One region of the Micromonospora sp. WMMD1219 genome, then DNA from elsewhere that is predicted to be linked to it. Evidence: riboswitches for the same ligand, from Rfam matches in the RefSeq annotation. Region 1 holds a riboswitch; the other holds the start of a gene.
The links. A riboswitch is a leader RNA that binds a small molecule or an ion and turns the genes downstream of it on or off. The one in region 1 is predicted to bind cobalamin.
Positions count from the first base shown of each region.

Region 2: it holds a riboswitch for cobalamin, as region 1 does, so the genes downstream of both, ACN27C_RS27145 (acyl-CoA thioesterase) here and ACN27C_RS19755 ((2Fe-2S) ferredoxin domain-containing protein) in region 1, are expected to answer to the same signal.

Region 1 covers NZ_CP186057.1:4,132,891-4,142,223, forward strand. The annotation lists gene ACN27C_RS19740 (precorrin-2 C(20)-methyltransferase) at 1-567, opposite strand, end outside; gene ACN27C_RS19745 (precorrin-8X methylmutase) at 564-1,229, opposite strand; gene ACN27C_RS19750 (sulfite reductase subunit beta) at 1,226-2,104, opposite strand; cobalamin riboswitch at 2,152-2,333, shown strand; gene ACN27C_RS19755 ((2Fe-2S) ferredoxin domain-containing protein) at 2,457-3,101, shown strand; gene cobN (cobaltochelatase subunit CobN) at 3,098-6,694, shown strand; gene cobF (precorrin-6A synthase (deacetylating)) at 6,691-7,455, shown strand; gene ACN27C_RS19770 (hypothetical protein) at 8,142-8,273, shown strand; gene ACN27C_RS19775 (hypothetical protein) at 8,362-8,862, opposite strand.
Region 2 covers NZ_CP186057.1:5,790,498-5,799,830, forward strand. The annotation lists gene ACN27C_RS27110 (acyltransferase domain-containing protein) at 1-758, shown strand, start outside; gene ACN27C_RS27115 (adenylate kinase) at 759-1,334, opposite strand; gene ACN27C_RS27120 (multidrug effflux MFS transporter) at 1,385-2,608, opposite strand; gene abc-f (ribosomal protection-like ABC-F family protein) at 3,054-4,691, shown strand; gene ACN27C_RS27130 (sensor histidine kinase) at 4,732-5,760, opposite strand; gene ACN27C_RS27135 (response regulator transcription factor) at 5,757-6,455, opposite strand; gene ACN27C_RS27140 (DM13 domain-containing protein) at 6,557-7,141, shown strand; cobalamin riboswitch at 7,173-7,379, shown strand; gene ACN27C_RS27145 (acyl-CoA thioesterase) at 7,511-8,023, shown strand; gene ACN27C_RS27150 (LysE family translocator) at 8,027-8,647, shown strand; gene ACN27C_RS27155 (PrsW family intramembrane metalloprotease) at 8,712-9,333, opposite strand, start outside.

The DNA.
Region 1 (9,333 bases):
GACCTTGGCGAAGGTGCGGCCGAGCTTCATGATCACCGCGCCGTCGGTGTCGGCCAGGCGCCGTGCCAGCTCGGGCTCGGGCAGTGTGCCCGGCAGCACCGTGAGCACGTCGGTCTGGCGCACCAGGGGGAGCGCGGTGGTGGCGGTGGCGGCCGCGAACGCCGGGACACCGGCGATGACGTGAGTCTGGAATTCCTCGGCTAGACGGTCGTGCAGGTACATGAACGACCCGTAGAGCATCGGGTCCCCCTCGGACAGCACGACGACGTCGCGGTCTGCGATCAGGTGGTGACGCAGGCGCTCGGCGCACTCGAGGTAGAAGTCGGCCATCGCGCCGGCATACCCGCCCGGGTGATCGGTCGCCTGCGTCGTGACCGGGTAGACGAGGGCCTCCTCGACCACGCCGTCGGGCAGCAGGCCAGCCGCGATCCGCCGGGCGTTGGAGCTCTTGCCGACGCCTTGGTGGTAGGCCACCACGTCCGCCGCGCCGATGATCCGGGCGGCCTTGAGCGTGATCAGTTCGGGATCGCCGGGGCCGACGCCGACGCCGTAGAGGACGCCACTCATTCCTGCTCCTGTGCGAGGGCGTTGAGGGCCGAGGCGGCCATCGCCGAGCCGCCGCGGCGGCCGGTGACGACGAGGTATGGCACGTCGAGGTTCGGGTCGTCGCCGGCAAGGTCGATCAGCGCCTGCTTGGCCTCAGCGGCCCCGATGAAGCCGACCGGGGTGCCGATGACCGCCGCCGGCCGCGGTGCGCCGTCGCGCAGCATCTCCAGCAGGTGGAACAGCGCGGTTGGCGCGTTGCCGAACGCGACGACGGCGCCTTGGAGGTGTTCGGCCCACAGCGAGACGGCGGCGGCCGAGCGCGTGGTCGACCAGCCCTGGGCGAGGCCGGGGACGCGCGGGTCGCGCAGCAGGCAGCGGACCTCGTTGTCGCGCGGCAGTCGGGCCCGGGTCACGCCCGCGGCGACCATGTGGGCATCGGTGAGGATCGGAGCGCCCGACCGCAGCGCCGAGCGGGCCGTGGCGACCAGCGCCGGGTGGATGACCAGGTCGCGAGCCAGGTCGGCCTGCCCGCACGCGTGGATCATCCGGACCGCGACCTTCTCCGCGTTGACCGGGATGCCCGACAGGTCGGCCTCGGCGCGGATGGTCGCGAACGAGTCGACGTAGATCTGCGCGCCGTCGGTCACGTAATCGTAGCGGCGTGTCGGTGGGGCGAGGGTCATGCTTTCTCCAGGTCGGGCACGATCAGGGTGCGCCACGGTGTGACGACGACGTGCGGGGCGCCCCAGGCGGCAATCTCGTCCACCAGGCGCCGGTCCAGGCCGCTGCCGGGCACGGCGAGGTGCAGCGCGTGGCGCCCGTCGTCCTGAGTGATCCTGCCAAGGGCCGGCGGGCCGGTGGCCACCCGGGTGCCGGGGAGGGCCTCGATGCGGTTGCCCAGCAGGGTTTCGCCGCCTCCTGGCAGCTCGTCAACGTGCCACGGGGACCCCCGCTGCGTTCCGGCGGCCTCGACGAAACGAGCGGCGAGCCTCGTCAGGGCCGGCGCGGCCCGGTCGAGGGTCACCACATCGCCCCAGGCCGAGCGGCTGGCGCGGATCTGGGCACGGTCGGCGTCGACGGCGACCAGGCCGAGGTCGAGGTCGCGTCCAGCGACGTCGCCGCGCCCGTCGTCGAGGACGAACAGGAATCGGCCGGGCAGCCCGGCGAGACCGGCCTCGGCGCACACCAGTTCATCCAGTCGGCGCACGACCGGCCGCAGGTCGGCCCGTCCACCGGCCCGTCCGGTCAGCGGCGAGACCATGATGTTGCGCACCCGCTCGTGGGACGGCATTGGGAGCAGACCCGTGGCCATCACCGCGTCAACGACCGGGTCGGGCAGAAACTCGCCGTCGTGGTCAAAGCCCCGCAGCTGGAGGTTGGCGCGGCTGGTCAGACGTATCGTACCGTCGCCGTGCTGCTCGGCCACGTTTGATAGAGCGACGAGCGCGCCGGTGGGAAGGGTACCCCCCGGCAACCGTACGCGGATCAGTGCGCCGTCCTCGGCAATCCACGGACGCAGCAGGCCGGGGCACCGGTCACGTCGGGTGCGTGGGGTCATGGTGCCATGGTGCCAGGATCCGGCGGTTCCCTGCCCGACGGCTGGGCTGCTACGGTCCTCTCGCCAGTCGAACTCAGCGATGAGCCAGGGAACCCGGTGCGAATCCGGGACTGACGCGCAGCGGTGTGGGTGACGGGCGGAACACGATGCCACTGGACCAACCGGTCTGGGAAGGCGCTCCGTCCGGACGATCCCGAGTCCGAAGACCTGCTGGCCCTCACGGCACCCGCCGTCTGGTCTGACCGGGCTTCGCGAAACAGCCCCCGACCTCGTAAGGGGAACACGTGCGCGCACCTTCAGCCGCCGTCGAGCGGTACAACCTCACCGACCGTGCGACGGGGCAGCGGCAGCCGTGAGCGTGCTCGTCCATGTTGCGACGCTGCTGCAGGACGCCGCCCGCACCGACCAGTTGCACCGGCGGGCGCAAGCCGCCGGTGCTCAGCTGGCCTTTCTGCAAGGCGGTGAACCGACGCTGACCCACCTGCTCAATCGACTGCACGCTGACGGCGTCCGCGCCATCCAGCTGGAGGCGGTGAGCACAGATGAGCGTGCGTATGCGCGATCCTGGATCGGGCGGGTCGCTGGCCACTGGCGTCGACAGCAGGTTGACCCGCCGCTGATCGAACTCGGCGGGCGCACCATCACTGGCGGGGAGGCGCCGCTCTCGTCACCGGCCTGGGAGAGGCGGCCGCGGTACCGACATCACTTGTTGGTCTGTCGTGGCCCGCGGTGCAGCGCCCATGGGGCGGACAAGACGTACTCAGAGATCCTCCGCTGTCTCGTGGCGGCGGGCCTCACCGATGCCGACGTCCTCATGGCGCAGACCGGTTGCCTGTTCCCGTGCAACCACGGGCCGGTGGTCGTGGTGCATCCCGACGGCACCTGGTACGGCCCGGTGGGCCCCGACAGCGCCGAGCGGCTGGTTCGCCAGCACCTAGGTGCTGGCCTGCCCGTCCACGACCTGCGCATGCCTACGCCCATGGAAGGAGAAGCATGACCCGTATCGCTCTGATGTCGACCTCGGACACCGACCTGCTCTCGGCACGTGCCAGCGGCGCGGGCTACTCCTGGCTGAACCCCGCCCGGGCCAGCGACGAGCGCCGCGACGCGCTCGTCGCCGACGCGGATCTCGTCGTGCTGCGTGTGCTCGGATCACCCGAGGACGTTCGCGACCTCACCGCGCTAGTCCACGCGTCCGGCCGTCCCTGCGTGGTGCTCGGCGGTGAACGTACGCCCAACGCCGCCCTGATGGAACTGTCGACAGCTCCGATCGGGGTGTGCGCCGAAGCTCACCGTTACCTCGCCGAAGGCGGCCCGGAGAACCTGCGGCAGCTGCACGCCTTCCTATCCGACACCGTGCTGCTGACCGGCGAGGGCTTCGATCCCCCGGCAGTGCTGCCCGAGTGGGGGGTATCCCGTAAGGCGGCCGGCGACCGGCCGCGCGTCGGCATCGTGTACTACCGGGCCCATGAGGTGAGCGGCAACCACAGCTTCGCCCGCGACCTGGCCGACGCGGTCGACGCCACCGGTAAGGCCACCGGCGTCCCCATCTTCGTATCGTCGCTGCGCGCGGCCCCCGACGACCTGTTCGACGAACTCGCCACCCTCGACGCGATCATCGTCACCGTGCTCGCGGCCGGAGGCTCCAAACCTGCCGCGGTCGGCGCCGGCGGGGACGACGAGTCGTGGGACGTCGAACGGCTCCGGACACTGGACGTCCCCGTACTGCAGGCACTCGCGCTGACCTCGACGAAGGCCTGGTGGGAGGCCTCCGACGACGGCGTCACCCCGCTGGACTCGGCCACCCAGATCGCCATTCCCGAGTTCGACGGCCGGCTGATCACCGTCCCGTTCTCGTTCAAGGAGGTCGATGACGACGGCCTGCCCCGCTACGAGACCGACGCTGAGCGGTGCGCCCGGGTCGCCAACATCGCGGTGAACCACGCGCGGCTGCGGCACGTGGCGCCCGCCCAGCGCAAGGTCGCGCTCGTGCTGTCGGCCTATCCGACCAAGCACAGCCGGATCGGCAACGCGGTCGGCCTAGATACGCCCGTATCCGCGATCCGGCTGCTGCGTCGCATGCGTGCGGCCGGCTACGACCTCGGCGCGCCCGGCGAGATCCCGGGCTTGGATCCGCTGCCGGCGGTCGAGGGCGAGGACCCCGACACCACATCGGGCATCGCGCTGATCCACACACTCATCGCTGCGGGCGGCCAAGACGAGGAGTGGCTCACCCAGGCCCAACTGAACGAGTCCCACGTCCGCATCAGCCGCGAGGAGTACCTGCGCTGGACCGCGGACCTGCCCGCCGCGCTACGCGACGCGATGACCGAGACCTGGGGTGCGGCGCCCGGTTCGCTGTTCGTCGACAACGCCGGCGACATTGTGCTGGCGACCCTGCGCGCGGGCAACGTGGTAATCCTCATCCAGCCGCCGCGTGGCTTCGGGGAGAATCCGATCGCGATCTACCACGACCCGGACATGCCGCCCTCACACCATTACCTGGCCGCCTACCGCTGGCTCGAGAAGGGCTTCGGCGCCGATGCGGTCGTTCACCTCGGCAAGCACGGCTCGATGGAGTGGCTGCCGGGCAAGAACGCGGCGCTGTCGGCCGCCTGCGCCACCGACGCGGCCATCGGCAGTATGCCGCTCATCTACCCGTTCCTGGTCAACGACCCCGGCGAGGGAGCGCAGGCCAAGCGCCGCGCCCACGCCACGATCGTCGACCACCTGATTCCGCCGATGGCACGCGCCGAAGGATACGGCGACGTCGCCAAGCTGGAGCAACTGCTCGACGAGCACGCCAACGTCGCCGCGATGGACCCGGCCAAGCTCCCCGCGATCCGCCAGCAGATCTGGACCCTCATGCAGTCCGCCCAGATGCATCGTGACCTGGGTCTGGAGGAGCGCCCCGACGACGAGGAGTTCGATGACTTCCTGCTGCACGTCGACGGCTGGCTCTGCGAGATCAAGGACGTGCAGATCCGCGACGGGCTGCACGTCCTGGGACAGGCGCCGCTCGGCGAGGCCCGCATCAATCTCGTGCTGGCCGTGCTGCGGGCGACCCAGGTCTGGGGCGGGCAGGAAAAGGCGCTTCCCGGGCTGCGCGCTGCGCTCGGCCTGACCGAGGACGCCCCACTCGCCGAGGTCGACGCGGTCGAGACCCAGGCGCGAGCCCTCGTAAGCGCACTGGAGAAGGCGGGCTGGGACGTCGCGACCGTCGAGTCCGTGCATCAGGACCCGGTGGTGCGAAACATCCTGCGGTTCGCCGCCGAGCAGGTAGTGCCCCGACTGGAGGCAACAACCGACGAGCTGAGCAACGTGCTGCACGCCCTGGACGGCGGGTTCGTCCCGGCTGGCCCGTCCGGGTCCCCGTTGCGCGGCCTGGTGAACGTCCTGCCCACCGGGCGAAACTTCTACACCGTCGACCCGCGAGCGGTGCCCTCCCGGCTGGCCTGGGAGACCGGCCAGGCGATGGCGGAGTCGCTCGTCGCCCGGCACCTGGCGGACACCGGTGAGCACCCACGCTCGGTCGGCCTGTCGGTCTGGGGGACCTCCGCCATGCGTACCTCCGGCGACGACATCGCCGAGGTTCTCGCGCTGCTCGGTGTTCGGCCCACGTGGGATCCTGCCTCTCGACGGGTCAACGGCCTAGAGGTCATCGACCTGAACGAACTGGGTCGCCCTCGCATCGACGTGACCGTCCGCATCTCGGGCTTCTTCCGGGACGCCTTCCCACATGTCATCGAGCTCCTCGACGACGCGGTGCAGCTCGTGGCACAGCTCGACGAACCCGACGAGCTCAACTTCGTCCGCGCCCACACCCGCCAGGACCTGGCCGAGCACGGCGACCTGCGCCGCGCCACGACGCGGATCTTCGGCTCGAAGCCCGGCTCGTACGGCGCGGGGATCCTGCAGGTGGTGGAGTCCGGCACCTGGCGCGACGACGCCGACCTCGCCGAGGTCTACACCGCGTGGGGCGGCTTCGCCTACGGCCGAGGGCTGAACGGGGTCGCCGCCAGCGACGAGCTGCGCAGCAGCTACCGGCGCATCGCGGTAGCGGCCAAGAACATCGACTCTCGCGAGCACGACATCGCCGACTCCGACGACTACTTCCAATATCACGGAGGCATGATTGCGACCGTCCGCGCGCTGACCGGGACCGAACCGCGAGCGTACGTCGGCGACTCGACGACTCCCGACGCCGTACGCACCCGCAGCCTGCAGGAGGAGACGAACCGCGTGTTCCGTTCCCGGGTGGTCAACCCGCGGTGGATCGCCGCGATGCAGCGCCACGGCTACAAGGGCGCCTTCGAACTCGCGGCGACCGTCGACTATCTCTTCGGCTTCGACGCCACGGCCGGCGTCGTACACGACTGGATGTACGAGTCGCTGGCGAAGGAGTACGTCCTAGACGAGACGAACCAGCAGTTCATGCGCCGGGCAAATCCGTGGGCGCTGCGCGGCATCGTGGAGCGGCTGACCGAGGCGGCCAACCGCGGCCTGTGGGCCGAGCCGGACGCCGCGGTGATGGCCGAGATGGCACGTGTATATCTCGAGATCGAGGGCGACCTGGAGGACAACGCGTGACCCGTCGCCTCGCCCTGGTGGGGCTCGGACCGGGAGATCCCGACCTGGTGACCGCCCAGGCCGTCCGCGTGCTCAACGAGGTCGACTACTTCCTCGTCGCCGACAAGAGTGAGCAGCATCCCGGCACGGCGGACCTGATCGCCATGCGAGAGGCGATCTGCGCGCGGCATGTCAGGAAGAAGTGGCGACTCGTTACCGTGCCCGATCCGGAACGCGACCGCACCGACCCGGCCGACTACACCGGCGCCGTCCGGACCTGGCACGAGGCCCGGGCCGTCTGCTGGGAGCAGACGCTGCTGGACAACCCCGGTGACACCGCCGTCCTGGTGTGGGGCGACCCCGCGCTGTACGACTCGTCGATCAGGCTGGCCCACCGGATCGTCGAACGGGGAGTCGTAGATGTCGAGGTGGAGATCGTGCCGGGACTCAGCAGCGTCCAGCTGCTGGCGGCGCGGCACGGCGTGGTCCTCAACACGATCGGCGGGCCGATTACGATCACGACTGGCCGACGCCTGCTCGAGGACGCGGCCAGCGGCGACAACCTGGTCGTCATGCTCGACGGGGCGCTGACCTGTCGCCGTCTACCCGACCCGGCCGGGTGGCGGATTTGGTGGGGGGCGAATCTCGGTTCGGCGCACGAGCAGCTTGGCGCAGGCCACCTCGACCGGGTCGTCGATGACATCTGGGCACGACGCGCCATCGCCAAGCGCGCCTGCGGCTGGGTAATGGACACCTATCTGCTGCGCCGAGGAGAAGCGTGAAACCGGTCGACCGAGCTGAGGCAACCAGTGGTTGTCTCAGCTGGGCCGACCTTCCAACTGCCCATCGGCGCTGCACCGGCGGGCTCTATATACGCCCGGCGCGGATAGCAGCAGCCGGGGTTGCCCCGTGACGGGGCGTGGCATGACGCGGGGCAACACCGAGGACGGTGCGCACCATCGCGGGAGTGAGAACCCCGGGCGGCGGCCCGGCGCCAGGCTCTCCGGCCACTCCGTCATCAGCGCCTCCCCTGTAAACCCCATTACGACCGGTTGGCGGTGGTGGTCACCGACCGCATCGCTTCACCAGGAAGCCCATCACGGCGGATTTCGAGCGAATTTCTCAGCGGTCTGCCGCACCCGTACTCACCCGACGACGTGAGATGCCACGCAGGCGCTCTCATGCCGCCGATCGCGCGCTAGCAACGTCCGCGGGCTTGCACCGGTTCCTGTCTGTCGTAGAGGTCCCACAAGCTCGCGCACACCTACCGCCGCTGTACGCGGAGTTCCGAGCATGCGTCGTACGGTTCGATTCGAGTGAAGCAGCGAGGTGACCGGCATGCCGGTCACCAAGATGAGCGGACAACCGGTGTGGCTGCAAGCTCCGCAGTGGCCGGTGTCGCGATTGCTCGGCGAGCTAATGACGTGCATCGGCCAGTTCCGCCTCGATGTCGATGGCGGAGCTCCGCATGGCCTACCTGTTCTTGACTGGCGGCGACGAGTACGTCGATGGCACCTGGGAGCCTGAGGATGGCGAGAACGCCGTGATCGTTCAGCCTGAGGGATCGGTACCAGCCTTCTTCGCTGTGGCTGACATTTAGCGAGGGTCCGTCCTGACCCGTGGAGGATCACCTAACTGTGAATCAGCAGGTCCACAGCGATGAGGAACCGCAACATCGACACTGTGATCTAGCTGCGCCCTAACGGCCCCCGCGCCGACCCGCTCGCCGGGTCCGTTCCGGTGTCCAGTAGACCGCGAGTCTGCGCTATCGCCCGTGCCGTCGACTCGTCACCCTCCTGCAGGAACACACGGATCGCGTCGCGGATCGCGGCCATCTGCTGACGCTGCCAGTACTCCCGGAGGAAGTCTCCCTCGGCGGTTCGTACCCGTCCTTCCCGGGCGAGCAGCCACGTGAACGCAAGGCCCCCCGCAACGATCACGAGAGCGATTCCAAGCGCCGCGAACGTCGCGAAGCCTTTTGTGAGCACCCCGCTGGGGTCGTGTCGGGCGTCGGAGTAAATACGCCCCCACACCAGGAACGTGATGCCGCCGAGGAGTGCGGCGATGGCCCCGAGCGCCGCGTGGGCGGTGTTGCGGTGCCTCCTCTTCAGGACCGCGCCGACTGCTTCCTCTTCTTCCAGGTATCGGTCCCGGAAGGGCTTGTTGGTGGTGCGAGTGGAGTTCTTCATAGCGTCGGTGTCCTTCCGTAGAGACAGGCTGCTCGGCTGCCGTCCCTTTGCCGGCAGCTGGCGGGGCCGGAAAAAAGGTGGCTCTTTGTCACGGTGGGCGTCTGAATCTATGGCCTTTCGGTGACCCCTTTTTTGGGGGGCATTGCATGGTTCTATGGGACGACTGGGTATGTCTCAAAACTCGCGGTTCGGCCGGGTAGTGGGCTTTGGGTGCCACGCGGCTCGGCGACACTTCTATGTAACGCAGTGTGCTCCGGCGGGTACTTCTCATCGCAAATTTTGCGGCCTGTTCTAACAGATGATGAACGCGGAGTGACGGCAGTGTCGCGACTCCCGTCGATTGGACTAGGTCACACTCATGACACCGGCCGATCGCACGTCAAGACTATGGCCGCTTCCAATAACGTGCCGGAAGGGCTGCTTCACCATGAGCTGAAGCCGAATCGCCAGGGCATGCGCGCTGCTTTGGCT
Region 2 (9,333 bases), 1.7 Mb from region 1:
CGCCACTGTGGACCCCGGAGCTGCGCTGGTTGCTGGACCGCTCGATCGCCCTGGTCCGCGCCGACCTCGGCGGCTTCGCCTGGCTGCCGCCCGGCCCGGCGCTGCCCCGGGACCGCGGTCCGGCCTGGCGGCACCTCTACGCCTACGCCTACCTCGCCCTGGTCGACGTCGTCCGGGCCTACCACGGCGACCACGGCGTCCCCGACGACGTGTCCTGGGCGACGCTTGCCGACCTGGGCAACAACCTCGCCGTCGACAGGCGGATGAACGGCGAGGGCTGGCCGATCATGCAGTGCTGGCTGACGTTGCACGCCCGCGGTGGCCTCTACGACCTGGGCCGACTGCAGCACCAGCGCGGCGACGACGGCGCGATCGGCCTGCACATCCCGGACTCGGGACCGCTGACCCCGGAGGCGGTCGACGCGTCGCTGGAGCGGGCACGCGCGTTCTTCCCGCGCCACTTCCCCGGCGAGCACTACGCCGCGTTCTCCTGCGGCTCCTGGCTGCTCGACCCGCAGTTGCGCGAATACCTGCCGGAGGACTCCAACATCATCCGGTTCCAGCGGCGGTTCACGCTTGAGCCCCACCAGGAGCAGGACACCCCGGACGGCGACGTCGAGGTGCTGCGGTTCGTGTTCCGCAGCCTCAGCACGCCGCTGGACCGGCTGCCGCGCCGCACCGTGCTCCAGCGCGCGGTGATCGACCACATGCGGGCGGGCCGGCACTGGCAGTGGCGTCAGGGCCGCTTCCCGATGTAGTCACGTCAGCGGCCGCGGGCCACCCCGGTCCGGCCCGGCCCACGGTGTCACCGGCGCTCCGCGCGCCAGCCAGTCGTCGAGAGCGGCCGGGTCGTCGAACAGCAGCACCGGCGGCCCGGCCGGGTCGGCCGCCCAGGCCCGCATCCGCCGCCGCGCCCGGCCGAATCCGGTCAGGTGCCACACCAGGATCGAGTCGCGGGACAGCACGCTGCGCAGCGTCTCCCGGTTGCCGTTGCAGATCAGCTCGCCGCTCGCCAGCCGCCGCCGCGTGCGCCGCAGCAGCCGCCGGAACGAGACGCCGCGCGGGTAGTCCAGGCCGATCACCAGGTCGGCGCGACCCAGGACCACGTCCCGCCAGCCGTGGTACGCGCCGTCGACGATCCACCTGTCGCGCCGGCAGACCGCCTCGATCCGGCGACGCTGCTCGGCCACCGGCACCTCGACCCAGCCCGGCTCCCACAGCAGGTCGTCCACCGGATGCCAGGGCAGGCCGAACCGCTGCGCCAGATGCGCGGCGAGCGTCGACTTGCCGGAGCCGTGGATGCCCTCGACCAGGATGCGGGCCGGGGCGCTCATGGCAGCAGCGTAGGCACCACGCGCACCCGGCGCGATCCGGGGCGGCCGGGTCAGTGCGCGACAGCGACCGCCGGCACCGCCTCCAGGCCGGCGAGCTGGGACGGCCGGACGACGACCAGCAGCACCAGCAGTGCCGCCACCATCCCGCCGGCCACCACCAGGGCCATCGCCACCGCGCCGGTGCCGAGCACGCCCACCAGCGGCGCGGCCACCGCGCCCACGCCGAACTGCACCGCACCGAGCAGGGCGGACGCGGTGCCGGCGGCCTCGCCGTGGCGGGACAGCGCCAGCGCCGGGGCGTTCGGCATGGCCAGGCCCGCCGCCGCCAGCACCAGCCACAGCGACACGAGCAGGGCGGGCAGCCCACCGAAGCCGGTCGCGGCGAACACCACCAGGGCCAGCCCGGCCACCGTGCCCGCCGCCAGCGACGTCACCAGGATCCACTGCGACGGGTAGCGGCGCAGCAGCCGCACGTTGTACTGGGTGGCGCCGATCAGGCCCACCGCGCCCGCGCCGAACGCCAGGCCGAACTCCTGCTCGTCGAGCCCGTAGGTGTCCTGGAGGACGAACGACGAACCCGCGACGTACGCGAACAGCGCGGCCATGGCGAGCCCGGCGACCAGGACCAGGCCGACGAAGACCCGGTCCCGCAGCAGCCCGCCGTACGTCTTCACGGTCGCGACGACGCCGCCGCGCTGGCGACGTGCGGGTGGGAGCGTCTCAGGCAGCGCGAGCGTGGCCAGCGCGACGAGCAGCACCCCGAAGACGGCCAGGACCACGAAGACGCCGCGCCAGTCGGTCCACCGCAGCACGCCGCCGCCCAGCGTCGGGGCGAGGACCGGCGCCGCACCCATCACCAGCAGCAGCCGGGACAGCATCGTGGCGAACGCCGACCCGCTGAACAGGTCACGCACCACCGCCATCGCCACCACGGCGGTCGCGGCGACACCGAGGCCCTGCACGACGCGCAGGACGCCGAGGACGGCGACGTTCGGGGCGACCACACACAGCGCCGACGCCAGGATGTGCAGCAGGAGACCGGCGATCAGCGGGCGGCGCCGCCCGACCGCGTCCGACAGCGGCCCGATCAGCAACTGCCCGATGGCGAGCCCGGCGAGCGTGCCGGTGAGCGTCAGCTGGACCGCCGCCGACGTGGTCGCGAAGTCGCTGACGATGGCGGGCAGCGCGGGCAGGTACATGTCGATGGTCAGCGGACCCACAGCGATCAGCGAGCCGAGGACCAGCACGAGCTTGAGCCGCTGACTGCGGCTCATCAGGTCGCCCGGGGTGGGCGTCGGGGTGGCATCGGTCTTCTGGGGCGTCCCGGCCCGGTCGGCGTGCGGCCGGGCGCGAGAGGGTGCGGCACTCACACCCTGAGTCAAATACGCCTCCGGTGATCACATTCCCGTCTCGGCGAGAGGTAACGCAGGTCACGCGCTGCTCGGTGCCTGCCGGTTCCGGCACGCCCGTGTGCGGGACCGGCCGGCGAGCGTCGTCGGTGCTACGGTGGAGCGGAGTGATCCAGTCCAGGACTGGCAAGCAGGGAGATCAGACATGGCGGGTGACGACGACATCTCCGGGTGAGCCCGGGCATGTGACAGACCACCGGCGCGCGCGGATCAGCGCCGTTCGCCGTGGTCGCCTCGTCGTTCTCCAAGACCATGTCCCCCTGCCGGGCGGCTCCGGTCCGCCTGCCCTCACTCCGAGGTTGTCTTCCCGATGTCCCATTCCTTCATCGTCTGCTCGAACCTGACCTTCTCCTGGCCGGACGACACCCCGGTCTTCCAGGACCTCTCCTTCACGCTCGGCGGCGGCCGTACCGGCCTGGTCGCGCCGAACGGCGCCGGCAAGAGCACGCTGCTCAAGCTGATCGCCGGTGAGCGCCGGCCCACCGCCGGGTCGATCACCGTCGACGGCGTGCTGGGCTACCTCCCGCAGAGCCTGCCGCTGGCCGCCGGCCTGACGGTGGCCGAGGTGCTGGAGATCGCCCCGCTGATCGCGGCGCTGCACGCCATCGAGGCCGGCGACGCCGACGAGAAGCACTTCACCACCATCGGCAGCGACTGGGACATCGAGGAACGCACCCGGGCCCAGCTCGACCGGCTCGGGCTCGGCGACCTCGCCTTCGACCGCCGCCTGGACACGCTCAGCGGTGGGCAGGTGGTCTCCCTCGGCCTGGCGGCGCAACTGCTCAAGCAGCCCGACGTGCTGCTGCTGGACGAGCCGACGAACAACCTCGACCTCGACGCCCGGCACCGGCTCTACGACGTGCTGGAGCAGTGGAACGGCTGCCTGCTGCTGGTCAGTCACGACCGGGCGCTGCTGGACCGGATGGAGCGCATCGCCGAGCTGGACCGCGGTGAGGTGCGCTTCCACGGCGGGAACTTCACCTCGTACGAGGCGGCGGTGCGGGCCGCGCAGGAGGTGGCGGAGAAGAACGTCCGCAGCGCCGAACAGGAGCTCAAGCGGGAGAAGCGGGAGTTGCAGGAGGCCCGTGAGCGGGCGGCCCGGCGGGCCGGGAATGCCGCCCGCAACCTGAAGAACGCGGGGCTGGCGAGGATCGTCGCCGGCGGCCTGAAGCGGAACGCTCAGGTGGCCGCGGGCAAGGCGAACGAGATGCACTCCGGGCGGGTCGACGACGCCCGGGCCCGCCTCGACGAGGCCGAGCGGGCGCTGCGCAACGAGAAGACGATCACCGTGGAGCTGCCCGCCACCACTGTGCCGGCCGGACGCACGCTGCTGACCGCCGAACGGGTCCGGGTCCGGCACGGCGAGCGGTCGCTGTTCGCCGCCGACGGTGTCGACCTGACGATCCGTGGCCCGGAGCGGATCGCCCTGCTCGGCGCCAACGGCGCGGGCAAGTCGACGCTGCTGCGCCTGATCGACGGCGACCTGGAGCCCGAGAGCGGCCGGATCACCCGCGCCGAGGGCCGGATCGCGTACCTGTCGCAGCGGCTGGACCTGCTGGACCTGGACCGTACCGTGGCGGAGAACCTCGCCGTGTTCGCGCCGCAGGCCCCCGACGCGCAGCGGATGAACCTGCTCGCCCGCTTCCTGTTCCGCGGCCCGAGCTCGCACCTGCCGGTGGGAGTGCTCTCCGGCGGCGAGCGGCTGCGCGCCACGCTCGCCTGCGTGCTCGGCGCCGAACCGGCGCCACAGCTCCTGCTGCTCGACGAGCCGACGAACAACCTCGATCTGGTCAGCGTCGGTCAGCTGGAGAGCGCGCTCAACGCCTACCGGGGCGCACTGCTGGTGGTGAGCCACGACGAGCGGTTCCTCGCCGCGATCAACGTCGGCCGCTGGCTGCGCCTGACCGAGGGACGCCTGGTGGAGACCGGTCCCCCGGACGCCGGCTGACCGGCCCGCCGCGCCCGTCGGCGGCGGCGACCCCGGGCGGTCAGACCGCCGGCAGGCGGACGACGAACCGGCACCCGCCGGTCACGTTGTGCGCGTGCACCCGCCCGCCGTGCGCCTCGACCAGTCCCCGCACGATCGCCAGGCCCAGACCGCCTCCGGCCGGCGCCGCCTCGTCGGCGCCGGCCGGTGCGGGGGTACGGGCCCGGGTGCCCCGGAACGCCACGTCGAACACCCGGGGCAGGTCCGCCTCGGGAATGCCGCCGCAGGTGTCGGAGACGGCGAGCCACGCGTCGTCGTCGTCCCGGCCGGCGTCGATGCGCACGGTGCCGTCCGGTGGCGTGTACCGAACGGAGTTGACCAGCAGGTTCGTCACGACCCGGGCGAGTTCGGCCTCGGCGGCCCGGACGGTCGGCCAGCCGGTCTCCGGGGCGAGCACCCGGACCCGCCGGTCGGCGGCCAGCGGCGCGGTGGCGGCGATCGCGTCGGAGACAACGTCGCCGAGCGGCACCGGGGACAGCGCGGGCCGCAGCGCTCCGGCGTTGATCCGGGACAGCTCGAACAGGTCGTCGACCAGGCGGGTCATCCGATCCGTCTCGACCCGGATCCGGCGGTGGTACTCGGCCACCGCCGCCGGCTCGTCGACCACCCGGTCCTCCAGCGCCTCCGCCATCGCCCGCAGCCCGGCCAGCGGCGTACGCAGGTCGTGCGAGACCCACGCGACCAGCTCGCGGCGGCCGGCCTCCAGCTGCCGTTCCCGCTGCCGGGCCTGGTCGGCCCAGACCGCCGCCTGCGCCAGCCGGCGGGCGAACGCCACCCCGACGGCCAGGCTGACCGCCGCGGACGCCGCGACCGTGACGAGGACGACCTGGAGGTCGTGCGCGGACAGGAACATGGCCTGGGCGACGGCCGTGACGCCCGCCGTCACCGAGGCGATCGTGACCGCGAGCAGCACCGCGATGTGCGCGAGGATCGACCGGTGGCGCACCAGCCGCAGCGCGCCGACGCCGAGCGCGCCGACGACCGCGCCGGCGAGGAGGGCGTAGAGCCCGATGACCAGCAGCTCGTTCACCGGGACGCGTCCGACGGCTCGTACCGGTAGCCGACGCCCCACACGGTGACGATGCGGCGGGGCTGCGCCGGGTGGTCCTCGATCTTCTCCCGCAACCGCCGGACGTGGACGGTGACAGTGGACTGGTCACCGAACCGCCAGCCCCACACGCGGTCCAGCAGCTCGGCCCGCGACCAGGCGCGTCCCGGGTTCGCCAGCAGGAACGCGAGCAGGTCGAACTCCCGTACGGTCAGCGACAGCGGCTGCCCGCCGCGATCGGCGACGCGCCGGTCGGTGTCCGCGGTGAGGTCCCCGTCGCGCAGCACCCCGGTCGGCCCTCGGTCCTGCGGGGCGGCACGCCGGAGCACCGACCTGATGCGCAGCACGAGTTCGCGCGGCGAGAACGGCTTGGTCACGTAGTCGTCCGCGCCGACCTCCAGCCCGGCGACCCGGTCGGCCTCGTCCCCGAGCGCGGTGAGCATGACCACGGGCAGGCCGGGCAGCCGGCGACGCAGCCGCCGGCACACCTCGATGCCGTCGAGACCCGGCATCATCAGGTCGAGGACCACCAGGTCGGGTGGCTCCTCCTCGGCCGCGGCGAGCGCGTCCGGCCCGTCGAAGGACAGCCGGACCCGGCAGCCGTCCTGCTCCAGGTAGCGCCGGACGACGTCGCTCACCGTCCGGTCGTCGTCGACGACGAGCACGTAGCGCCCCATGGGCCAGACGCTACCCACTGGCCCTCCGGTGCGGCGGCCCGCGGTCGAGCCGTAAGCGGACGGAAAGATCTTTCCGCCGGGTCCGCGCCTACCGTCGGGGCATGGGCAGAAGACGTGTGGTGTTGTCGGTGCTCGCCGTCGTGGCCGTCACCGGTCTCGGGGTGAGCCTGTACCTGTTCCAGCCGTGGCGGCTGGTGACCGACCGCGAGGTGCGCGAGGCGCTGCCCACAGTGGCGGAGCCGCAGCCGGCCGGCACGACCGGCCCACCGGCGACCGGCACTGCCAGCTCGTCGCCGACCGGCGCACCGCCCGCCGACGTGGTGCTCGCCGCCGGTGACTTCGTCACCCACGAGCACGACACGTCCGGCCGGGCGCAGCTGGTCCGCCTCGCGGACGGCCGCCGGCAGCTTCTGCTGCGGGGACTGGACACCTCGGACGGACCCGACCTGCGGGTATGGCTCACCGACCGGAAGGTGCTGCCCGGCCGGGCCGGCTGGCAGGTGTTCGACGACGGCCGCTGGGTCGAGCTGGGCCGGCTCAAGGGCAACGTCGGCGACCAGGCGTACGACGTCCCGGCGTCGGTGGACCTGGACGGTCTGCGCAGCGTGTCGATCTGGTGCAAGCGGTTCGCGGTGTCGTTCGGCGCGGCGCCGCTTGCCGCTGTGACGGGATCGGCGCCGGCCTGACGCCTGTTGCCGCCGGCCTCGGACGCTGGGCTACGCTGCGGGAAGCGCTGGTTCACCCGGTCGGCGACGGCCGGGTGTCGTAAGAGGGAACCCGGTGGGAATCCGGGACTGCCCCGCAGCGGTGAGTGGGAACGACAGCCGTCAACAGCACTGGGCCACGGCCTGGGAAGCGACGGCCAGTAGGCGACCTCGTGTCACGCCCGCGAGTCCGAAGACCTGCCCGCGTCGCGCGTACCACCGGTGCGCGCCGCCGTCGACCTCGCGGGTGGGTCGGGCGGGTGACACGTCGTGCGCAGGGCCGTCGGCGTGTCCTCGACGTGCACACCCCGGCCGGTCGGCGGTCCGCTTCTGCGAGGACGGAACCGCACAGTGCCCGACACCATCACGCTCACCGGCCGACCACCGTCGGCCTCGCACCTGACCCTGTCGCAGATCATGGACCAGCACCACACCAACCTGATGGGCACGGTCCACGGCGGGCGCATCCTCAACCTGATCGACTCGGTCGCCGGCGTGGTCGCCGCCCGCCACTCCGACGGACCGGCCGTCACCGCCGCCATCGACGAGACCGCGTTCCTGCGTGCGGTACGCGTCGGGGACGTGGTCCACGTGGACGCCCGGATCACCTGGGCCGGCCGCAGCTCGATGGAGGTGGCGGTGAAGGTCAGCGCGGACCGGTGGGACCGCGCGGTGCCGCCGGTCGACGTCGCCACCGCGCACCTGGTGATGGTGGCGGTCGACGACGACGGGCAGCCCCGGCCGGTGCCGCCGCTGCACGCCGAGACCGACGGTGACCGGCGGCGCTACCGGGAGGCGCAGATCCGGCGCGAACACCGGCTGGCGCTGCGCCGGGCGCTGCTCGACGGCGCCGGGGAGGGCTGAGCGGTGCTCGGACTGTCGGCGGCCACGCTCGCCGGTTACCTCGCCGCGATCGTGGTGCTCATGCTCACCCCGGGGCCGGACATGATGTTCGTGCTCGCGAACGCCACCCGGTACGGCCCGCGGGCCGGCGCGGTGGCCGCGCTCGGGGTCGCCGCCGGGGAGGCGGTGCACGTCGCCGCCGTGGTGGCCGGGCTCGCCACCGTCATCGCCGCGTCCCCGGTGCTGTTCACCGCGATCCGGTGGGCCGGTGCGGCGTACCTGATCGTGCTGGGCCTGCGGGCGCTGCGCGGCACGGGCCGGCGCGCCCCGGCGGACCGGCCGGACGGCGGCGCCGGGCGGGCGTTCCGGCGCGGGCTGCTGACGAACCTGCTCAACCCGAAGATGATCCTGTTCAGCGTGGCGTTCCTGCCGCAGTTCGTCCGGCCCGAGGCGGGTCCGGTGGCGGCGCAACTGGTGCTGCTCGGTGCGATGTTCGTCGCGGTGCAGCTCACCGTGGACCTGGCGCTCGGGGTGGGCGCCGGGCGGTTCGCCGGCCGGTGGGGCGACAGCCGCTGGTCGCGGCGTGTCGACCGGCTCTGCGCTGTCGCCTTCGTCGCGCTCGGCGTCCGGCTGGCCGCCGGCTGAGACGCGTCGGGGGTCGGCGATGCCCAGGCCGGTTGATCGACTCCACCACGCCGGGGTGGCGGCATCAGAAGTGCTCCGACCCCGCCACCTCGGCGAACTGGCGATGATCATGAGGCCGGTCCCGGTTCGACGCCGGCGGCGTCCCGGACGCCGGCGGACGCTCGCGGTCCAGGTGCAGGCGCAGCAGCACCCAGCCCAGTGACACGCCGCCGATGAACACGTACGCGGGCTGGGTGCCGAACGTGTCCCAGCAGGTGTGCAGCGTGACGGCGGCGGCGAAGGTGAGCAGGAACGCCGCCAGTCTGCGGCCGCCGGGCGCGGCGGCGAACGTGAACAGCGCGGCGGCGGTCAGCCCGGTCCACGCCAGGTGCGCGGCGGGCGCGGTGAGACCGCGTACCAGCAGCGTCCGCTCGACCGCGCCGAGGTTGCCCTCCGACCCGACGAACGCGGCGAACGCGTAGCCCATGGTCTCCAGCGCGGCGAACCCGGCGCCGGAGGCCACGCCGATCACCAGCCCCTGCGCCGGGGACGGGTGCCGCCGCCACAGCAGGAGGATGCCGGCCGGCACGATCAGCTTGGCGGTCTCCTCGGCCAGGCCGACGAGCGCCATCGGCAGGACGCCGAGGCGGTGCAGGGTGCCGTACTCCAGCCAGCCGGCGGCGACCACGCCGATCACACCGCCGAGG